One region of the Bacillus sp. ISL-75 genome, then DNA from elsewhere that is predicted to be linked to it. Evidence: riboswitches for the same ligand, from Rfam matches in the RefSeq annotation. Region 1 holds a riboswitch; the other holds the start of a gene.

Region 1 (11,710 bases):
CTGCTTTTCAAAAATGGCCTGGATCTCTTTCAACTCTTTTTTCATCAGTCGGATATCAGCTTGAACACTCTCAAGGTCTGTAGCATCCTGCAAGGTTTGTAGTTCTTCTTCGATTTGTTGACAGCGTTCAAGTTCTCCTTGAAGGTATAGCAATTTTTCCATCGTCACCATTTGTTCGGAAACTAATCGGTTAAAATGATCCATTTCCCTCACCGCCTTATTAGTTGTATCTAATATGTATTCTCGAACACGACCTATTCTCCTTTGACAACATATGTAACCTTAAGAGAAGTTTTGTCGAAACAGAAAGAAGACACTCTATACGAATCTAGAGTGCCTTCTAAATTACTATTATTAGCTTTGACCAAATTGGCCATTGCCTTGGTTTTTACGTGCTTGAGATTGTTGGTTTTGTTGTCTTACTTCTTGAGCATCTGTTTGGCTTGCAAATTCAGTTCCGAATTGGCCTGAAGAGCCTTGAGAACCTTGAGCTGAAGCAGATTGAGAATTTTGAGCCGATTGTTGGTTTTGTTTTCTTACTTCAGCAGCATTTGTCTCGCTAGCGAATTCAGTTCCGAATTGACCTTGAGAACCTTGACCTGAAGAAGACTGAGCGTTTTGTTGTCTTACTTCCTGGATGTTAGTCCCAGCTGAAGTTTTGTTTGGCTGTTGATTAAAGTTTGCCATTGATATCACCTCCACGAATATAATGTAACCATGCTTCGTGGAGATTATCCGCAAAAAATATTATTTAAAAATAATTAAACGAGTAATGAAATACCACCATCAATAATAATGGTCTGCCCTCTTATCATGCTTGATTCTTCAGATAAAAGAAACATTACACAATTGACCATGTCCTCAATTTCGACCATTCTTCCAGCAGGAGTTTTTTCTTTTGCTTCTTGCAATAGCTCTTCACGATTTGGAAAGTGTTTTAATGCTTCGGTATCAACAGCACCGCCTGAGACGGCATTAACGACAATATTCTTCGTTGCTAACTCCACTGCCAAATATCTTGTTAGAGCCTCAAGAGCTGCTTTAGAAACTCCTACGACCGTGTAATTTTCTAAATAACGGATCGAACCGAGAGAGCTGATGCTGACAATTTTTCCCCCGCCATTTCTCTCCATTAATTTTGCCGCTTCCTGTGCACAGAATAGCAAGGCTTTGCTATTTATGTTTAAGGTCCAATCCCAGTGTGATTCTTCTAACTCCATGACTGGACGCTGAACTCCTGATGCTGCATTATTGACAAACACATCCAGGCGGCCAAATTCTGCCTCAATTTGCACGAACATTTCTTTGATTTTAGCAACATCGCCAACATTTGCTTTTACAATTAATACCTTTCTCCCTAATGCCTCAATTTGCTCGGCAGTCTCTAGGGCACCTTTTTTACTTCTTGCATAATTAATAACGATATCATATCCTGCTGCAGCTAATCGAAGTGCAGTCGCCTTGCCGATTCCCCTGCTGCTTCCTGTAATAAGTGCTACTTTCTGAGTCATCTAACTATTCCCTTCTATATTCAAGTATTGTTATCATTTTAACTTTTCCAGGAATAGAAGACAATTATTATAAAACACTAAGGAATAAATAACCTATGAAAGGAAGTAGAAAATATGTATGTTGGACGGGATATGACAGAGCTTTCAATGATGGCTAAATCTGATTGGGATAACAGTGAGCTTGCTTTTTTTCATCACTCATTTCAGCAAATTACTCCATATTTAAATAGCGAAGGACAAACGATTCACCGCGAGATTATTGAAGAAATTGAGAATCGCGGCGGAATCAATCGTCAAGAAGCAGATTATACACATGGAACGAAAACGGTATATGAATGAAAATGAACGCCGCTTAAATAGGGCGTTCATTCCATTTGGTGTTCATGAAAAATCTTGAGCATTTTTTGAGAGGATACAGGGAATGCAAACTCTTTCATCTCTTCGAATGAAACAATTTTCCATTCTTCACTTTCTTGAAAGACTGAATTTAAGGTCCCTGAATAGACCTTAATATTCCACACTAAGTGGGAAAAAGTATGTTCCAGCTGACCGATAATTTTTTCAAATTTTACTTTTAAATCAAGTGAATGGCGAAATAGGTCCGCTACCTGCTCCCGTTCATTTTGTAAGGGGTGATGGATCTCAACATTAGGGAATTCCCATAAATTTGCGAGCAGTCCAGTTGCCGGCCTCTTGTGAATTAATACCTTACCATTTCCATCCAAAAGAATAGCAGCAGCAAGTTGAACGTTTCGTGTCTTGGTTTTTTTAGTTTTTATCGGAAGTTCATTTTGAACTCCCTCATCAAAAGCTTGGCAATGTTCTCGAACTGGACATAATAAACATGAAGGAGAAGTGGGTGTACAAATTAACGCTCCCAATTCCATTAATGCTTGGTTGAAAGAGGAAGGGTCTTCATGTGAAATTAACTGTCGCACTGCTTTTTCAAAAATCTTCCGCGAAGATGATTTGGCAATATCCTCCCAGATGGAAAGGACCCTTGAAATAACCCTCATCACGTTTCCATCCACAGCCGGCTCTGGAATTCCATAAGCAATACTTAAAATCGCACCAGCTGTATAAGGTCCCACCCCTTTTAGTTCAGCTATCTTTTCTGGGGTATTTGGCACTTCACCGCTATATTTCTCGCTTACTTCCTTAACAGCTGATTGCAAATTTCGAACCCTTGAATAATATCCCAGCCCTTCCCAGGCCTTAAGCACTTTATCCTCCTCTGCCTCGGCAAGGTCTCCAATGGTGGGAAACCATTCAATAAAGCGATTAAAATAGGGGATTACTGTATCAACTCTTGTTTGTTGGAGCATAATTTCTGAGACCCATATTTTGTATGGATCTTGGTCTTTTCGCCATGGCAAGTCCCGTTGTTCTCGTTTAAACCAGGATATTAAATCATTTTGAAAAGCTGATATGTTGATTTTTTCTATATTCTTTAGTTCAATTATCATAACTTTTGTTCCTCCAGATGTTGTTAACATGTATGAAAAAAGGCAATATAATAAGTATGTATTTGTTTTACGATAATTCAATTTGTTTAGTTTTACAAGAACTATATTGAAGGAGGATTTCCTTTTGGATACAGGAACTCATGTTGTCATGGGTATTGCACTTGGTGGTCTTGCTACACTTGATCCCGCAGTAATAAGTAGCCACGCGACCACGACAAGTGTTTTAATTGCAACCATTGCTGGGTCGCAAATACCTGATATTGATACCGTTTTGAAGCTAAGAAATAATGCTATATATATTCGAAATCATCGCGGGATTACCCACTCCATCCCCGCTGTAATATTGTGGCCGCTCGTACTGTTAGCCGTTATCTATCCGTTTTTTCCTGATGCCAATCTTTTTCATTTATGGGCTTGGACATTTGCAGCTGTTTTTATCCATGTATTTGTTGATATATTTAACGCCTACGGTACGCAGGCCCTAAGACCTTTTTCTACAAAATGGGTTGCTCTAGGGGTTATAAATACGTTTGACCCGATTATCTTTGGGATCCATATCATTGGAATCGTTATTTGGCTTTTAGGAGCAAATCCAGGTTATACCTTTTTGATAATGTATGCAGTCATTATAGCTTACTATCTCGCTCGTTTTAGGGCGAAAAAAAGGGTATTGGTTGAGGTAAAAAGAATAATTCCCGATGCAACAGAAATAATTATTGCACCAACCATGAGGTTTCATCAATGGAGAATTGCTGCCATGAACAAGAAACAATTTTTTGTGGGAAAAGCAGTAAATAAAAAAGTTGAAATCTTAGACCATTTTAATCGAATACCCGTTCCGAAAACACCCGTAATCGAGGCAGCAAAAAAGGATAAAAACCTTTCAGCATTTTTATCCTTTTCACCAGTCTATCGCTGGGAAGTCGATGAATTTATTGATTTTTACGAAGTTCGCTTCATTGATTTACGCTATCGGAGCAATGGACATTATCCGTTTGTGGCCGTTGTTCAATTAGATTGTAACTTAAATCCAATTAGCTCCTATACGGGGTGGGTGTTTAGTGAGAAGAAATTACGAAAGAAATTAAGTATAATTCCAAGTTAAAAAGCGGTGACTTTGTCACTCGCTTTTTTAGTTTAAGCTATTTTTATCCTGATTTAAATAATCCTTGTATTTGGGGTTAGTAGCTGCAAATTCATGCAGTTTATCACCGTAGTTTTCTATCCATTGTTTGACAATTCTTTCTGCTACTTCACTGCCCATATATTCCCTGCCTGCTTTTGCATAAGTGGTTTCAAAATCATCCCAAAGAAGTTCAACCCATGTTCGTGCTTGGTTAGACGAGAGTTTGTCGTTTTTAGCTAATAGCAGTTTTGTTAATCTTTCATGATAATCGTTCATATCTCCACCTCATTGCCAATTTCTTTTAACATAACCTATTTTAAAAAAGCAGATACTATCTTTACGTGGTAAGCATTGAGAATGCTTTGCTTTTCACGTGTTCTCATTCCCTTAATGGAGGTACAGCATGAGAAATAAAGCAACTAATTTCCCAAATCAAAATAATAACAAGCTCGAGGGAGAGCCAAGAGCAAAAGCAGAATATGCTTCAACAAGAGCAGATGGCACGATTAATACCCATCCACAGGAGCGGATGCGTGCTTCAGGAGAGCGCGATGATGAGTCGCCACAGGTTTATAAATAAACCTTTCTATCTGTAAAAACTAGACAAGCCAGAGGTCTTATTCTCTGGTTTGTCCAATTATTTTTTTGGCTGATTCAATAATGAGATTGGCAACGCTTCTTCTTTTCCCTCTCCTGCAAGTCGATAACCCCAAGCAAACACACCATTCATATAATCAATTTTAAAATATTGTCCTGGGTCCCCGTCTATTTCATAAATTTCTCCAGGTTTAAACGAATGAGGGTCAATCAGGTATGCTCTGGCCATTTGAACCTTTCGTTCAAGCACGGCAAACTCATTGACCATTCCCATTTGTTCTGCTTTTCTGGCTTGTTCTTGGAGCATGCCAATTTCTTGTCTTAATTCATGTTCTGACATGGTACTGTAGCGTTTCTCTTGTTGCATTTGAATTCACTCCCCTTATAACTTCATTTTAGTATATTATAATATAATAAATAAAGGATGAACTAATATACAAAGGAGATTTTAGAATGAAAACGATCATTATTACTGGGGCAGGCTCTGGTTTAGGAAAAGAATTAGCGCATCTCTTTTCGCAAAAGGGCTATCACCTTTTGTTAACAGGGCGGACATTTGATAAATTAACAACTACAAAAGAAGAAATTGAAGCAAGTGGAGGAAGTGCTGATATCCTTCCTATAGATATTGGAAATGCGAAAGATGTTTCGAAAAAAGCTGAAGAAATTAGTCATACATATAATATATACGGATTAGTTAATAATGCTGGAGTTGGGCATTTCGGTCCATTTGTGGAAATGGATGAACATCACATAACAGAAATGATCAATACAAATGTTTCAGGAACTATTTTAATGACCAAAGCAATTTTACCTCAACTGCTAAAGACTTCAGACGGACGCATTTTGAATATAATTTCAACAGCTGGCTTGCGTGGAAAAGTGAATGAAGCGGTTTATGTGGCTAGTAAATTTGCAATTAGAGGCTTTACAGAGAGTCTGCAGAAAGAATACGAAGGGAGTGGGATTAAATTTAATGCGGTGTATATGGGAGGAATGGACACACCGTTTTGGGATAATAGTGACCATGTCAAAGATACCTCCCGTTTCCGCTCACCAAGGGAAGTTGCCGAAATGATTATCGAACAAATGAATCAAGATTCCATTATTATCGAAAGTAAAAAATCATGATGCTTTTGTCATGATTTTTTACTTTCTGATAAGTATGATTCGATGAGCTCTATCGGGAACCCTTTTCGATATAATGCTTGTTTCATCTTTTGTTCATATTCAAAGCCACTGTATTGACTAAATTTCCGATGGGCCTTCTCACCTTGGAATCTGATTGCCTCCATTTCCTCATCCATCTCGTTGTTCATCCCGACATCATTAACAGCAATATTAATGACTTCATATGGATAACCTTTTCTAAGGAGCAGATTCTCAAGTTTCTGTTTTTGAATTTTTAATGATTCCTTTGTATTCTTTTCGTAAAACTTTGAGCTTATTTTGGTTGCTTTTTCAATCTGTTGCTCGAGAGGATATTCCTTTAGTGCATGGTTGAGAATTCCTTCTACTATTCCCTTTTCCTTTAATTCCATTTTTATTACATTGGGACCTTTATCAGTAGTATTGGCTTGGGTTCGTACATAGGCCAACGCGAATTCCTCGTCATTTATGTATTTCTGGGCAGTTAATCTATGAAGAATTTCATTGATGACAGGTTCATCTATTTCCTTTAATACAAGATAATCTTTTATTTCTTTTTCCGATCTCATTCTTCTGGCTAAGTAATGAATGGCTTTGTTGTATGCTTTGCGAATGTCGTCTTGATACTGAATTTCTACGAAGGAAAAATCATCAAGCTCCATTCCTTTTTTTAATTGAAATTTGATTAGAACATCACTGTCGACACTAAAGGCAAATTCCTCACCCTTACCCTTACCGTAATCCATAAAAATATTGAATCGATCCTGAGTTTTCTGTTGTGTGGTGATCTTTGTTATAATGGCCACGTTATTCACCTCATCAATACTTTACCATATTCCTCATTATCTATTGTAAGATTAAACGTAAAAGGGGGCGAAAAAAATGAAAATAACGATTGCAGGCGGAACAGGCTTTGTAGGGCAAGCACTTACCAAACACCTGTTGAAAAATAATCATGAGATAATTATTTTATCAAGAAAATCGATTGAGACAAATCGTAGTGATGGAATTCGATACGTCGAGTGGCTAAGTGATATTTCAAGCCCCATTCATGAACTCCAAGATACTGATATTTTTATCAACCTTGCAGGCGAATCGATTAATAGTGGACGTTGGACGGTAAAAAGAAAAGAAAAGATTCTAAACAGTCGCTTAGAGTCTGTTCATGCACTGCTAGCCATTATAAATAAATTAGACACCAAACCAAAGGCACTGATCAATGCAAGTGCAATTGGGATTTATGGAACATCCTTTGATAAAACTTTTACTGAAGAAGATAACCATGGCTTTGGGAATGATTTCTTGGCCGACACAGTTAAGCAATGGGAAATCGAAGCTGGAAAAGCCAGCCAATTAGGGATACGTACTGTTTTTTGCAGGTTCGGAATCATCCTTGATAAACACCAAGGGGCTCTTCAAAAAATGGCAATCCCTTATAAATCATTTATCGGTGGTCCCATTGGAAATGGACGTCAGTGGATGTCATGGATTCACATTGAGGATGTGGTCCAAGGGATATCCTTTATTATCGAAAATGAAAAAATGGATGGACCCATCAATTTCACTGCACCGAAATCGGTAACGATGACTGAGTTTGGAAAAACACTTGCACGAGTATTAAACCGCCCCCACTGGCTTCCGGTCCCAAGTTTTGCACTACGTCTGCTGCTTGGTGAAATGAGTACATTGGTGGTTGATGGACAAAGGGTATTACCGAATAAGCTTTTAGAAACTGGCTATCAATTTAAGTATTCCGATTTACATTTGGCATTGAAAAATATATTTTCTTAAAAAATAGTATCATTCCTTTCTTAAAAGGTAAAAATGGAAATAAGTACATAACGTGCTTTTATTTTTTACCACATAGCTTGATGACAATTAACTAAAAAAATGTTGAAAGGAATGAGCAAAATGGCGGAAAAAAAGAAAAAAGATAAGGATCGAGGCAAATACTCATTAACCAGTATGCAGGAAGTCTCATATCAAAGAGAATTTAAAATGGCAGACCGGGCAGGCGGATACCACGACAAAAAAACGAGACTATAGTTAAACTATATCTGAGATTATATATGGACCTAATAGTTCTCCTGAAGTATTTTCCATTCATGGTTACCTTTCTAATTGTAAATGATATTAAAGGGAGCAATTCGGCTCCTGAAAGTTAACAATGAAAGGGGTTTTTAGTAATGGGTCGTATGCATAATGGAACTGGTAATAGTAACAAAAGCTCACTTCCACAAACACCTAAGAACCTAAAAATAACGGATGGAAATGATGTAGAATACTCTGCAGAATTTGCAGACCATGCAGATCTTGAGGCACTCGCACGTGCCAATGCTGCTAATCAACGTGTAAACATGAAAAGAAATAAATGATTTAGGCCAAAAAGAAGAAGCAGGACATCCTGCTTCTTTTTATATATTAAAACTTATCTCAGCGCGCTAACTCTACTGCCTTTTTTGATATGGTCGATTCGTACTCTCCTAGGATTGGATAATACCGTAGTGACTTTTGTTGTTTAACTAAATATTCTACTTCCTCTTTCGCACCCTGGATTACTATTATTTCATCAGAGACTTCTTCAATCCATGTAAGCGCAGGCGAGATATAATCAATTAAAGGCCCTTGAACTAACCAATACTCTTTTAATAGACCATTATTCTCTTCCACAGAAACCGCAGAAGATCTCTGAGCCCTTCTACTGATCGTTTGATTTTGACAGACATAGACTAAATCTTCAATTACAGCACTTGCAGTTGGAAACATCCCCGCTCCTGGTCCCTGTAAAGTGATACTCCCAACAATATCTGAGTGAACATTTACAGCGTTTTCTACCCCTTCAATAGAATAAAATGGATGTGTTTTCCCAACAAGAACCGGTCTAACGGTTGCATTAATTTGATCACCTATCATATGAATACTTGCAATATGTTTAAACCTTAACCCAAGCTTTTCAGTCGCTTCAATTAATTCACTCGTGATCGAAGTAATCCCTTCACGTTCAACATCCTGCCAATTTGGTTCTTTCCCAAAAGCAATTCTGCTGAGAATCATTGTTTTATAAAAAGCATCAAAGCCCTCCACATCGTTGGTTGGATCCACTTCAGCATACCCCTTCTCTTGCGCTAAAATAAGAGCATCAGCAAATGACTGCTTCTTCTCGCGCATTTCCGTTAGGATAAAATTCGATGTCCCATTAAGAATTCCTTGGATGTGACGAACTCGGTTAACATTTAATAACTGCCTTAAGGTTTGAATAACCGGAATACCACCCGCAACTGTGGCTTCGTAACCCACCGAAACATTATAATTCTCGGCTAACTCGAGCAACTCATTCCCGTGGTGTGCAAACATTTCTTTATTCGCTGTGATTATGTGGCAACCACTTTTTATAGCTTGTTTTAAAAAAGTAAAGGGGGGTTCTTTGTCGACGATTGCTTCGACAACAACATCAAGCTGCGGAAGACTTAAAATTTCATTGAAATCTGAGGTGATTAGTACATCGTTATTAATATTTCTCTTTTTCTGCTTATTTTTAATTAGTATGGCTGCAACTTCCACTTTTCTCCCTAACACTCTCTCAAGCTCTTCCGCATGAGATTGAATTGTTCTATAAACGCCTTCCCCAACTGTACCAAAGCCTAGAATTGCCACTTTAATGACAGACATGCTCTCCACCCCTTAAATAATATTAGACATGACTAATAGGTTTTTTTTATATCATATAAATAAGAAAAAACCCTCTTCATAAGAAGAGGGTAGATTTCCTCCTCTTATCTGTCAGGTTAAAAATAACCTGCAGGAATTAGCACCTTTTCAAGAATTACCTTGATGGTTGCCGGGCTTCATCGGGCCTAGTCCCTCCGCCGCTCTGGATAAGAGTTTTATTTAGTTAGTTTTTCATTTAACTTCCAAGTTATAAAGAGAATTCTAGTTGATTCCAAGGTAGTTGTCAATATTATTTGAAATTTCTTTTTATTGGAGTGAAGAAACGTGTAGATATATCTAATTACCCCCCAAAAAATAAGCCCACCATATGGCGGGCTAGAAAAAATTCATATTTATCTGTGCAGTTTTCCTTCAGCAAGCTTGATTTGCTTTTCCACTTGCTCTGGAGCCGTTCCCCCAAAGCTATTTCGCACACCAACAACATGCTCAGGAGCCAATACAACATAAATATCTTCCTCAAATAATGGACTAAAGCCCTGATATTCTTCGAAGCTCAGATCTAGCAAAAATTTGTTAGACTGAATCGCATATAAAACAATTTTTCCGATAACTTCATGCGCATCACGGAAGGGCAGACCTTTTCTTACCAAATAATCAGCAATATCTGTGGCATTAGAAAAGTCATTGTTAATGGCCTTACGCATCACGTCTTTATTTACTGTCATCGTTTCAATCATCGGTGCTAATAACATTAAGGAACCTTCAAGCGTTTCAACCGTATCAAACATGCCTTCCTTATCTTCCTGTAAATCCTTGTTATATGCGAGTGGCAGACCTTTAAGAACGGTGAGCAGTCCGATTAAATTACCATATGTCCGTCCGGTTTTTCCACGTAGCAGCTCAGGTACGTCTGGATTTTTCTTTTGCGGCATAATACTTGAACCTGTGCAAAACGAATCATCCAACTCGACGAACTGAAACTCCTGGCTCGACCAAATGACAAGCTCTTCGGATAATCTGGAAATATGGGTCATGATTATTGAACCAATCGATAAAAACTCAAGGATAAAGTCGCGATCACTGACAGCATCCATACTATTAGGATAAACCGTTTCAAAACCTAACAGTTCCGCGACACGTTCACGGTTGATCGGAAACGTCGTTCCTGCCAATGCTCCTGAACCAAGAGGCAGCCAATTGATACGCTTCAAACTATCAATCAATCTCTCTTTATCACGTTCAAACATCCAAAAATAAGCCATTAAATGATGGGCAAAGGATACAGGCTGGGCACGCTGCAGGTGAGTATACCCAGGAATTAACGTTTGGACATTCTCTTTCGCCTGCTCAATTAATGCCTGCTGGACATCTTCTATTAATTTAATCAGCTCAGTTGTTTTCGTTCTTAAGTATAGGTGCATGTCGGTGGCCACCTGATCATTACGGCTTCTCCCTGTATGGAGCTTTCCTCCCACCGGACCAATTTTTTCTATTAATAACTTTTCAATATTCATATGGATATCTTCATCTTCAACTAAAAACTCTACCGCGTTATCGTCGACCATTTTCTTGATGGAGAGTAGTCCGTCCTTAATCTTTATAGCATCCTCCATTGGAATAATACCGCACTCACCCAGCATTTGCACATGGGCAAGACTTCCTGCGATATCCTCCTTAGCTAGCTTTTGATCAAAAGTAATTGAGGCTGTAAATTCCTCAACTAGCTTATTCGTTTCTTTCGTAAAACGGCCGCCCCATAACTTAGACATTGATTGCTCCCCCTTAACCTAACAAGACAGCCCTCGAAAAAGGATTCGAGGGCAATCCGAATTATTTTAAAATTGATTCCTTTTTATTCACTTCTGAATAGACCTTTGTTGGCAGACCCCAAATCTTAATAAATCCTACTGCGGCATTATGATCAAACGCATCACCTTTGGAATACGTTGCTAATTCCTCGTTGTATAAGCTGTAAGGTGACTTTCTGCCCACAACCGTATGATTACCTTTATGAAGCTTGACACGAATTGTTCCAGAAACGTTCTTTTGAGTTTCATTAATAAATGCATCAAGTGCTGGTTTTATCGGAGAATACCAAAGTCCTTCGTAAATGATCTTAGACATTTGCTGTTCAACCTGTGTCTTAAATTGTGTAACCTCACGAGTTAGAGTTAAAAACTCTAATTCTTTAT
Region 2 (11,710 bases), on a different contig from region 1:
TCGAGATCTTCGATTAAATCCTCAACATTCTCGATACCGATTGAAAGGCGAATCAAATCCTCTGTTACACCTGTAGCTTTCAGGCCATCAGCATCTAATTGCTGATGGGTGGTGCTTGCTGGGTGAATAATTAAACTTTTTGCATCGCCAACGTTTGCCACATGCGCCCATAGAGTAATTGAATCGATTAATTTGGCCCCTGCTTCTTTACCGCCTTTAATCCCGAAGATAACCATGGAACCTGCACCTTTAGGCAAGTACTTTTTGGCTAATTCATAATCTGGGTGGGATGGGTGTCCTGGATAAGATACCCATTCCACAGCCGGGTGATTGGTTAAATATTCCACCACTTCTTTTGTATTAGCCACATGCTCCTTCATTCGAACATGCAGTGTTTCAAGACCAAGGATAAACTGGAAGGAATTTTGCGGACTTAACGCCGGTCCTAAGTCACGCAGCAATTGGACACGGGCTTTGATAATATAGGCGATCGCACCTAGGGCTTGGGCATAAACCAGGTCATGGTAGCTGGCATCTGGCGTTGTAAAACCAGGGAATCGCGGCGAATTCCAATCGAACTTCCCACCATCGACAATAACTCCACCTGTAGTTGTTCCATTTCCTAAGAGCCATTTGGTGGCAGAATGAATCACAATATCGGCACCATATTCAATTGGCCGGCACAGATATGGAGTGGCAAAGGTGTTATCAATAATTAATGGAACACCTGCTGAATGGGCAATATCGGCGACTTTTTCAATATCAAGTACACGAAGGCTTGGGTTACCAATCGTTTCAGCGAAAACAGCCTTTGTTTTGTCGGTAATAGCCGCACGGAAGTTTTCAGGATTTTCAGGGTCAACAAATTTCACTTTAATCCCGTATTTTGGAAGCGTCACTGCAAAAAGATTATATGTTCCTCCATAGAGATTTGATGCCGATACGATTTCATCGCCAGCTTCAGCAATATTTAAAATGGCGAGGGTAATCGCTGCCATACCGCTAGCAACTGCTAGGGCACCAACGCCGCCTTCCAATAATGCTACTCTTTCTTCAAAAACGGTAGTAGTAGGGTTATGAATGCGTGTGTATATGTACCCAGGTTCCGCTAAGCTAAATAGGTTTGCCGCATGCTCTGTATTCTTAAATTGATAGGCGTTGTTTTGATAAATCGGAACGGCACGAGCCCCCGTTACCGGATCCGGAGACAATCCACCATGAACACTCAATGTTTCAAAACGATACTTCTTTTGATTTTCACCCATACTACTTCCTCCTTTTTTGCAATTCAACAAACAAAACCCCAGCTTCATAGAAGAGGGGGTCTCTCTCCTCATCTCTCAGAGCATCGCCTCTCTGCTGGATTTAGCACCGTGTGATTGTGTTATAAACCGGTTGCTGGGCTTCAAAGGGCCAGTCCCTCCGCCACTCTCGATAAGAATGTTTATTGAATTGTCTTTATTATTTGATTATTCACCTAAAACTTTACAGTAAGTTTAATTCCGAGTCAATAGCTCTGATTAGAAATTTGTTATTTTTGGTAAATTTTCCTGTGCCTTTGTCAAATAGAAGACAGATTCTAGTAATAATGTGGTACGAATTGGAGCGGAAATACGTAATTGGCCGTTATGCTCAAGGGCCCTTAACCGTTCCTTCCCTTCAAGTAGTTGTTTCATTGCCTTAAGGTCACCGCGGATTTCGGATATCGTTCGTGTCACTTCGCTATCATGAAGTATGAAAATTTCTCCATTCTTTATGATAATCTGAATGGCTTTTTGTTCACAAACCAAATTCACTCGCAAATCGATTTGTTCTAGTAACGGCAGAACATGCCTTTGCTGTTTGATTGCTAATTGAAAGTTTTTCAGCATCTCTATCATAATCTACCACTCCGGTCTGCTCTCTTATATTAAATATACAGGAACGGGGCATGAAATCCTCTTTAAAGTGGTCGACAATTATCAACCTTTTAGAGGGGATTTACGGAGATTTCCTGAGAAATATGTCGGATGGAGAAATTTTTTTTTGAAAAGTGTTGAAAATTATTCAAACATTACTGCTGATTAAAGGGCAGCATTTTGTAAAATGAAGTTAGATTCGAAATCGAAAGGATGTGGATTATGAGTTTTAAAGACCGTATTGAATCAGATGAAATTAAAATTTTAAGATTTCTAAACTCGCGAATGAAATTAGCTGAAAAGGATAAAATTTGCTTTCGTAACCTTGTGAAAGGATTTGAAGGTGAAGTTATGTTTGACTCATTGACAGAGAAGCTTCAGTGTCCAAGTCATATTCTAAACGACCTGTTACTGGAAACTAATAATGGTAAATTCCAACTTGATACAGTGATGATTACTCAAGATCCGCTCTATCTTTTTGAAGTAAAAAATTATGAAGGTGACTTTTACTTTGAAGGTGACCGATTCTATGCTCTACCCAAAAAGGAATACAAAAATCCCCTGCATCAACTACAACGAAGTGAATCCCTACTCCGCCAGCTGTTAGAAAGCCTTGGGTATCGAATACCTATTGAGGCTTATGTAGTTTTTATCAACCCCCAGTTTACCTGTTATAAAGCTCCACTTAATGAACCCATTATCTATCCAAATCAGCTCCCCCGCTTTATGCACAATTTAAATAGGAGACCGTCAACATTAAATGGTATGCACAAAAGACTAGCTGACCAACTGGTTTCGATGCATCAAATCGAATCACCTTATGATAGGTTACCTCCATATGACTTCGGCAAATTAAAAAAAGGTAACATTTGTCGGGTCTGCCTCTCATTGAAGACTACTGTTGTAAATAATAAACTTGTGTGTGAGGATTGCGGCTGTCACGAAGTGATTGATCATGCCGTTTTACGTGTTGTGGAGGAAATTAAGCTGCTTTTTCCTGATTTGCGCATTACTACCAAAGTGATTTATGATTGGAGCCAGGGTAGCGCTTCAAAGAAAACCATTAGAAGAATCCTACTGGAAAACTTAAGAATAACAGGTAAGACAAAGGGCTCTTTTTTTGTATAAAACGGAATATGTCCCTTTAACTTTTTATTATAAGGGGACAATTAGATTTTTTTTGACCGCCGTGACTCTTTTTTCCTCTCTCGGGCACAATTATAATTTTTTGTGACCGCGGTGATACTTTTTTTCCTCTCTCGGGCACAATTAGATTTTTGTGATCACTGGAAGCACACTTATTCAAAAAGCAGATGCACTTTGCGCATCTGCTTAGGATAAATGCTGTTTTATTTTTTCAAGCAAAAATGGAACTGATTGAAAAGCGTAGAGGGTTTCTTTTAGCTTGCCGGCTTCAACAAATAATAGGCAAGGGACACTTTCAATTGCTAAATCCCTAGCAAGGTCTGGGTAGAAATTTAAATTCATTTTTCCCATATCTAACTCTACTAGTTGCTCAATGACCTGAAGCATTTTTGAAGCTACCTGACAGGTACCGCACATGGGTGTATAAAAATAGACTAACCCGGTCGCCTTTTTTTCAAGAAAGGCAGATAAATCTGTTCGATTCCATTCGTTCATATATCTTTTAACCCATTTCTAAAAATTCGGTATGAACATCGATATTCGCTCCTATTAGAACGGTTGCCAAATGGTGCACTGGCGCTGTTGCCACCTCACGATACATCCGGTCAATATACAAATGTTCCGCTTGTGGAAATTCTCGTTTTAACTGTTTGCGAAGCTTTTCACCAGAGGAGTCGGCATCCACAAGAATATAGACATCCTTATCCTCAAGAAATTCAATTAGTTCATCTAATTTTGTGATACTGATCGTACCATTGGTACAAATAATTTCTACTGGTTCCTTAACAATTCTTTTGACCTTATTTTTATCTGATTTTCCTTCGACAATAAGAACTTTGTCAACATACGAATCATTCATCATCCATCACCTGTATTAGAAGTTGTTTATGTTAACATATTCTAAAATATTGATTACGTGTGCATTCTTCTGCCTATGTTAACTTTATCATTATTGTCATTTTAAAAATAGGGATTTGCCTCAGAATTCACGTGAAATTTACCTAGTTAACACCATCCTCCATCATCACAATCTGTATATTTTGCATTAGGGTTTTCTGTTGTCGTGACATGTTGATAGATTTTTTGCTGATCCACTTCAAAATGATGCTCTAATTCTACTTGCATGTGATCTGAAAGCTTCATTTTTCCAATCGGTGTATTATCAAGAAACAGTTCCATTTCCCCATTTTTCATTTTGCCAATCACTCGATCAGTAACATCGACTCTTTGCTGCTTTAACGTCATACTCCCACCCTCTTCAATATATTTATTATAAGATTCCCTAAAATAGTAGAAGAAAAAGTGGGAAATTAAGAGAAAAAGCACCTTGACAAGGCGCTTTTTCGGGATTAATTAGTCTTCTTTAATCATTTCTTCATATTGTTCAGCCGTCATGAGCTTGTCTAGTTCGCTGCTGTCTGATAATTCAATGACAATCATCCATGCTTTTTCATATGGAGATTCGTTGACAAACTCAGGGCTATCACTTAAATCTTCATTTACTTCAACGACTTTACCACTAACTGGAGCGTAAAGCTCAGAAACAGTTTTTACAGATTCAACACTTCCAAATGGTTCGTCAGCAGATAACTCATCGCCAACCTCTGGAAGTTCAACGAAAACGATATCTCCTAATTCATGTTGTGCAAAAGCAGTAATCCCCACACGCACTTTTTCCCCTTCAACCTTTACCCATTCATGTTCTTCTGAATACCGTAATTCTTTTGGTGTACTCATCTTAAAAAACCTCCATTGTTTTTTTTAAAATCTATCATCGAAATAAATCGATACCCATTAGTAATGAAGGAAGAGCAGGCTTACTGCCACATTTTTTCATACTCTTCTTCTTTAAAGCCCACGGTGACACGTTCACCATCTGTTAAAATCGGCCGTTTGATTAACATGCCATCGGAAGCCAGTAATTCTAGCAGTTCTTCATCTGTTGCAGACTTCATTTTATCCTTTATCCCTAATTCACGATATTTCATACCGCTTGTGTTAAAGAATTTCTTTAATTCCAGTCCGCTTTTTTGATAAAATTCCTGCAATTCCTCACGACTTGGAGGATGTTCAACAATATGTACTTCTTCATAGGAAAGCTGATGGGCATCCAGCCATTTCTTCGCGTTTCGACAAGTGCCGCATTTCGGATACCAGTAAAACGTCAGAGACATCAATTTCACCGCCTTTTCCTATAAAATATCAATGACTTATTAGAGTCAATTGAATATTATCATACCGTTTTTCAAAATCCTAATGCAAAAAATATGTTCTACTTAAAAAAATTCGACTAATTTTTCAAAATTCCTTCCTTTTCTAATATAAAAATTTAAGCCCCCTTCCTAATAGAAAGGGAGCCTGATTTAATTAAACAAGATAGCGTTCGGCCTTAATTATGACATCAGCAGCTTCACGTTTTTTCGCAATGACATTAATTGGAGTATGACGTGTAAATTTACGAAGCGAGGACAACATCATGCGCAAGGTATCGCCTTGTTCAACAGCCACTAATGTTTCTTTGGCAATCGCCTCAAGCTCATTGAAGGCTTCTTGGCAGTAAATTTGTGTATAAAGAAGTTTCTGCTTGTTCTTATCTAAACCAGTTTTTGCAATCGCCTTTTCAGTACGTAACACAACGGATTCCATTGCATACACGTTAGAAATAAGATCCGCGATATTTGCTAAAACTTCCTGCTCTTTTTCAAGTGCTTTGCCATATTTTTGCGTGGCTAAACCAGCTGCTAAAAGGGCAATCTTTTTTGCATTTCTTACAAGATATTTTTCCTGTGCAAGTGGCTCATCACCAGGTTCTTCTGGTGTTAACATCATTAATTCCTCTTGAAGGGCCACTGCCTTTTGGAATAATGGGAGCTCACCCTTGAACGCTTTTTTCAATAAGGTGCCTGGCACTAGCAGGCGGTTAATTTCATTTGTTCCTTCAAAAATACGCTGAATACGTGCATCACGATACGCTCTTTCAATTGGATACTCCTTCATAAATCCGTATCCACCATGAATTTGTACACCTTCATCCGTTACATAGGCTAATACTTCACTTGCAAAGAATTTATTCAATGAACACTCAATCGCATATTCGGCAATTGAATTTGCCACTAATTTAATATCCTTTTCTTCTTCAGTTGAAAGTTTGCCTTGGTTTTCTTCGTACAGACCAATGGTACGATAGACAGAGCTTTCTGCCGCGTAAATCTTAGAGGCCAGGGTTCCGAATTTTTCTTTGGTTAAATTGAATTGTGAAATTGGTGTTTTAAATTGTTGACGCCCATTTGCATATTTAACAGTCAATTCAAAGGCCTTCTTGGAACCACCCACACTGCCAACTGCAAGCTTATAACGCCCGATATTTAAGATGTTAAAGGCAATCACATGTCCTTTACCAATTTCACCTAATAAATTTTCGACAGGAACGGGAACATCTTCTAAAATAAGCGTCCGAGTGGAAGAACTCTTAATTCCCATTTTCTTCTCCTCTGCACCAGTTGAAACTCCAGCGAAATCCCGATCAACAATGAATGCGGTGAATTGCTCGCCATCAATTTTTGCATATACAACAAATACATCAGCAAAACCGGCATTGGTAATCCATTGCTTTTCCCCGTTTAGAATATAATGAGTACCTGCAGCATTTAATTTAGCCGTTGTTCTGGCACCAAGGGCATCAGAACCAGAACCTGGTTCAGTTAAGGCATAAGCGGCAAGTTTTTCACCTGATGCAAGGGCAGGTAAATATCTGCGTTTTTGGTCCTCATTCCCGAACAACACGATTGGCAGGGAACCAATTCCCACGTGAGCCCCGTGAGAAAGAGAGAAACCACCGCCTCCAGCCATTTTTTCGGTAAGTAGCGATGAGGTAATCTTATCTAGGGCTAAGCCTTCATATTCCTCCGGTACGTCAACTGCTAACAGACCAAGTTCACCGGCTTTTTTAAGGAGCTTCACCGTCCGGTCAAACTCATGGTTTTCTAAATGTTCAAGCTGTGGAACCACTTCTTTTTCAACAAAATCTTCTGCTGTTTTCGCAATCATCAAATGCTCTTCGGTAAAATCCTCCGGTGTAAATAGTTGCTCATAAGTAATATCTTCAATTAAAAAGCTTCCGCCTTTAATGATTTTTTCTGTTTGGTTTGCCATTATTTATTCCTCCTAATCTTTGATTTGTGGGGGCAGATAGCCGCCCCCCTTATAAAAGGTATATGTTCAGGTTTGCTTGGGACAGCCCATAATGGATTAAAGTAATTCAAATACGCCGGCTGCACCCATTCCGCCGCCAATACACATCGTTACTACACCAAATTGTTCTTTCCTGCGTTTTAATTCGTGAATTAGTGAGAGCGTTAATTTTGCTCCCGTACATCCAAGCGGATGTCCTAGGGCAATGGCGCCTCCATTTACGTTAACAATTTCATCATTTAGACCTAATTCCCGAATAACTTGGAGGGATTGGGAAGCAAAGGCTTCATTCAATTCAAATAAGTTAATATCCGATAACTCTAGACCCGCAAGTTTGACGGCCTTTGGAATCGCAACAACCGGTCCCACACCCATAATTTCAGGGGGGACACCGCCAACAGCAAAGGATCTGAATTTTGCCAATGGCTTAAGACCAAGTGCCTCTGCCTTTTCACGGTCCATGACAAGCAAGACGGCAGCCCCGTCACTTGTCTGCGAGGCATTACCAGCCGTTACCGATCCTGTCACGGAGAAAGCCGGGCGGAGTTTACCTAATGTCTGCAAATTTGTATCTGGGCGAACGCCTTCATCCTGTGAAAATTGAATTGTTTTTTCAACAAGCTTATTGTCATTACCTACCGTCCGAATCGTCACATCGACTGGAACAATTTCATCGACGAACTTCCCTTCGGCAATCGCTTTTGCTGCACGCTGATGGCTTCTTACCGCAAAAGCATCTTGATCCTCGCGGGAAATTCCATATTTCATCGCCACTTGCTCGGCCGTGTGACCCATTCCCATATAATACTGAGGAGCCGTTTCTGCTAGTTTGATATTTGGACGGACGACATGCCCCATCATTGGGATCATGCTCATCGATTCTGCTCCGCCAGCGATAGCTGTATCGGTATGGCCTAGCATGATTCCCTGTGCGGCATAAGCAATTGCCTGCAATCCTGAAGAACAGAAACGATTGACTGTGATCGCAGGAACGGTATATGGAAGACCTGCTAATGCCCCAATATTGCGAGCCATGTTGTTGCCTTGTTCCGCTTCAGGCATTGCACATCCAATGATTAAATCATCAATATTCCCTTCATAATTTCCAGCACGCCTTAATGTTTCCTTTACCACCAATGCTCCCAAATCATCAGGGCGAACATGGGCGAGCGTACCTTTCTTCGCTTTACCTACCGGGGTCCTTGCTCCGGCAACGATTACCGCTTCTCTCATGGAAGTTCCCTCACTTTCTGTTAAATTAGAAAAATACGAATCTATATTGGGGTCTATCCCCTCGTTCTTAACGATCTAAGCGAAACCTTTTGTAAGAGGGGTCAGCCCCCTTTTTTTAAAATTAGTTTCTTAATGGTTTACCCTTCACAAGCATATGCTGCATGCGCTGCTGTGATTTTGGCTCCGAAATTAGGCTTAAGAAAGCTTCTCTTTCAAGATCCAATAAATATTGCTCATCTACTTCTGTCCCGAATGGTACTTTTCCGCCTGCAATCACATAGGCAATCTTCTTGGCAATTTTCAGATCATGCTCAGAAATATACCCAGATAAACGCATCGCTTCGGCACCAAGTAACAGGGTCGCATAGCCAGTTTCACCAACGACCGGCACCTTTCTGCGTACTTTCGGTTTATAGCCTTGTTCGTGTAAAGCTAACACTGCTTGTTTCGCATCATAAAGCAGGTGATCGTTATTAAAGCTGATTCCATCTGAAGAATCCAAGAAATTATTTTCACGTGCTTCTTCAGCGGATGTGGAAACTTTTGCGGTGGCAATTGTTTCAAACACTTTATTAGCGACATTTTGCAGGTCAAATGGTACACCGTTAGGAAGGTTTTCTAAGTGCTTCATATAAAGCTCTTTATTTCCGCCGCCGCCTGGAAGTAAGCCGACACCAACTTCAACAAGGCCCATATACGTTTCGGCTGAAGCTTGAATGTGCGCAGCCGGCAGGCACACCTCTGCACCACCGCCAAGTGTCATTCCAAATGGGGCAGCGACGACTGGCTTAGGACTGTATTTCACTTTCAGCAAGGCACTATGAAGGTGACGGACAATCATATCAAGTTCATAAATATTGTCATCCTGCACTTCCATGAGCATCATCGCTAGGTTCGCTCCGACACAGAAGTTCTTTCCTTGGTTACCGATGACTAGCCCCTTATAGTTCTTCTCAACTTCTTCCACGGCATAGTTAATCATTTGAACAATATCAAGACCAATGGCATTGTTAGGTGAATGGAACTCTAATAGGGCTACGCCATCACCGATATCAATCAGACTTGCCCCGCTATTTTTTTTAATGATACCTTTTTGTTTCTTTATCTTTTTCAGGTCGAGTGCCTTCGGATTAAATTCAACCAATCGATATTGGCCATTATCATAGAAGAACAACTCGCCATTTTCTTCTAAATAGAAGGATGAATGTCCTTTTTCTAACATTTCCGTTACCAAGGCTGGAACTTCAAGACCGGCTTCCTTCATTTTTTGAACGGATTTTTCCACCCCAATCGCATCCCATGTTTCGAATGGGCCTGTTTCCCAGCCAAAGCCCCATTTCATTGCACGGTCGATGGAAACGATATCGTCAGCAATCTCGCCTAATAGCTGCGCGGAGTATACAAGCGACTGTGCCATTGTATTCCATAAGAATTGTCCGGCCCGATCATTGGCATATACAAGCGCTTTCAATTTATTCGCTGTACCTTTTTCCTGCTTGCTAAGTTCAACCGCAGGTGTCGAAAGCTTTTTCCGTGGACCATATTCTAACGTGTTTGGATCCAATTCAAGAATCTCTTTCCCTTTTTTCAAAAAGAAGCCTTGACCTGATTTGCTTCCAAGCCAGCCTTTTTCAACCATTGCTTTCAAAAAGGCTGGGATTTCGAAAACTTCCTTTTCTTTGCCTTCGACTTTTTCATAGACGTTATTAGCCACATGATAAAATGTGTCCAATCCAACCACGTCTAGTGTTCGAAAGGTTGCACTCTTTGCCCGGCCAATGAGTGGCCCGGTGATGGAGTCTACTTCACCGACACTTAAGCCTGCCTTCAACATTTCCTGAACAGTTACGAGCAGACCGTAAGTCCCGATCCGGTTAGCGATAAAGTTTGGTGTATCCTTGGCGACAACCACACCTTTTCCTAAGACATCCTCACCGAAAGTTTTCATGAATGAAAGTACTTCTGGAGCCGTATATTGAGTAGGAATCACTTCAAGCAATTTCAAATAGCGCGGCGGGTTAAAGAAGTGCGTGCCAAGGAAATGCTTTTGGAAATCTTCAGAACGGCCTTCAACCATCGCTTCTACAGAAATTCCAGAGGTATTGGAACTAATGATGCTGCCAGGTTTACGGTATTGTTCGACCTTTTCAAATACCTGTTTCTTGACGTTGAGGTTTTCAACAACCACCTCAATGACCCAGTCCACATCTTTCAGCTTGACTAAATCATCCTCAAGGTTACCGGCTTCAATCAGGGCCAAATTCTTTTTCACCGCGAGTGGGGCAGGTTTTTGCTTCAATAATTTTTGAATGGACGTGGTACTGATGCGGTTACGGACTTGTTTATCCGCTAAAGTCAGCCCTTTGGCTTCTTCTTCTTTCGTTACTTCACGTGGCACAATATCCAATAATAGTGTAGGAATACCGATATTGGCTAGGTGGGCAGCAATTCCTGACCCCATGACTCCGGACCCTAGGACAGCTGCTTTTTTAATTAATTGGTTCAACATTGTCTCCCCCTTCAAACTTTGAATGAATACTCATTCATTTTTTTGTCAAAAAAAATTCACATGTGAATGAGTATTATTATTACTTACTATAGAATATTTTGAAAATTTGTGCAATCCATAAACGTGGAATTTTATAATTTTTTTTAAAAATAAATTTTTAAATATTTTGCTATAAAAGGGCACCCTAATATCCGAGGTGATAACGATGGCGAAAATGAAGAAGGATCCTTCTAAAGCAGGCGTTAGTGCTGCGAGTGTGAAGGGCAATGGCGGGCCAGGCGGCGAAGAGGCTCAAGTTGACAAAAAAAACAGCCAAAACAATCAATTTAAACGAGGATGAAGAAAAACAGGCTGAGTACGTCAGCCTGTTTCTCATTTTGCATAAAAATTCCTGTTTGAGAGACCATATAGTCGTAAAGATTACACGAATTAGGAGGGTTAATATGCAGCAACAAAATATGAATATGCCTAACATGAACATGCAAAATCAACAAACGAGGATGCCAGAACCTCCCGGAGTTGTATCAACAAAAGATGCCCTTTATTTAACAGATATGATGTCATGGAACTTGCTGTCTGCTAAAAAAGCACACTTTTTTGCCGGGCAGTGTCAGGACCCTGAATTAAAAGCAGAAGCAGATAAAGTGGGACAAATGCACCAGCGCCACTACCAACAACTGCTAGGTCACCTAGGCCAGCACGCCAACCAACAGCAGCCACTCAATAATATGCA

The links. A riboswitch is a leader RNA that binds a small molecule or an ion and turns the genes downstream of it on or off. The one in region 1 is predicted to bind S-adenosylmethionine.
Region 2: another riboswitch for S-adenosylmethionine. It lies ahead of J7E63_RS19540 (O-acetylhomoserine aminocarboxypropyltransferase/cysteine synthase family protein); the one in region 1 lies ahead of J7E63_RS11685 (homoserine dehydrogenase).

What each region holds. Positions count from the first base shown of each region.
Region 1 is NZ_JAGGQX010000025.1:63,358-75,067, reverse strand. It holds gene J7E63_RS11755 (YgaB family protein) at 1-204, opposite strand, end outside; gene J7E63_RS11750 (gamma-type small acid-soluble spore protein) at 355-687, opposite strand; gene fabL (enoyl-[acyl-carrier-protein] reductase FabL) at 762-1,511, opposite strand; gene J7E63_RS11740 (hypothetical protein) at 1,626-1,850, shown strand; gene mutY (A/G-specific adenine glycosylase) at 1,877-2,977, opposite strand; gene J7E63_RS11730 (metal-dependent hydrolase) at 3,102-4,082, shown strand; gene J7E63_RS11725 (YfhJ family protein) at 4,110-4,379, opposite strand; gene J7E63_RS11720 (small, acid-soluble spore protein K) at 4,507-4,683, shown strand; gene J7E63_RS11715 (YfhH family protein) at 4,741-5,067, opposite strand; gene J7E63_RS11710 (SDR family NAD(P)-dependent oxidoreductase) at 5,154-5,831, shown strand; gene recX (recombination regulator RecX) at 5,840-6,655, opposite strand; gene J7E63_RS11700 (TIGR01777 family oxidoreductase) at 6,732-7,640, shown strand; gene J7E63_RS11695 (YfhE family protein) at 7,761-7,895, shown strand; gene J7E63_RS11690 (YfhD family protein) at 8,036-8,224, shown strand; gene J7E63_RS11685 (homoserine dehydrogenase) at 8,283-9,518, opposite strand; SAM riboswitch class I at 9,620-9,731, opposite strand; gene argH (argininosuccinate lyase) at 9,911-11,287, opposite strand; gene J7E63_RS11675 (argininosuccinate synthase) at 11,349-11,710, opposite strand, start outside.
Region 2 is NZ_JAGGQX010000050.1:5,971-17,680, reverse strand. It holds gene J7E63_RS19540 (O-acetylhomoserine aminocarboxypropyltransferase/cysteine synthase family protein) at 1-1,265, opposite strand, end outside; SAM riboswitch class I at 1,331-1,441, opposite strand; gene J7E63_RS19535 (SCP2 sterol-binding domain-containing protein) at 1,521-1,880, opposite strand; gene J7E63_RS19530 (nuclease-related domain-containing protein) at 2,121-3,026, shown strand; gene J7E63_RS19525 (thioredoxin family protein) at 3,231-3,539, opposite strand; gene J7E63_RS19520 (toprim domain-containing protein) at 3,547-3,903, opposite strand; gene J7E63_RS19515 (YusG family protein) at 4,050-4,289, opposite strand; gene gcvH (glycine cleavage system protein GcvH) at 4,398-4,781, opposite strand; gene J7E63_RS19505 (arsenate reductase family protein) at 4,862-5,218, opposite strand; gene J7E63_RS19500 (acyl-CoA dehydrogenase family protein) at 5,412-7,196, opposite strand; gene J7E63_RS19495 (acetyl-CoA C-acetyltransferase) at 7,293-8,468, opposite strand; gene J7E63_RS19490 (3-hydroxyacyl-CoA dehydrogenase/enoyl-CoA hydratase family protein) at 8,590-10,977, opposite strand; gene J7E63_RS19485 (YuzL family protein) at 11,183-11,317, shown strand; gene J7E63_RS19480 (hypothetical protein) at 11,421-11,710, shown strand, end outside.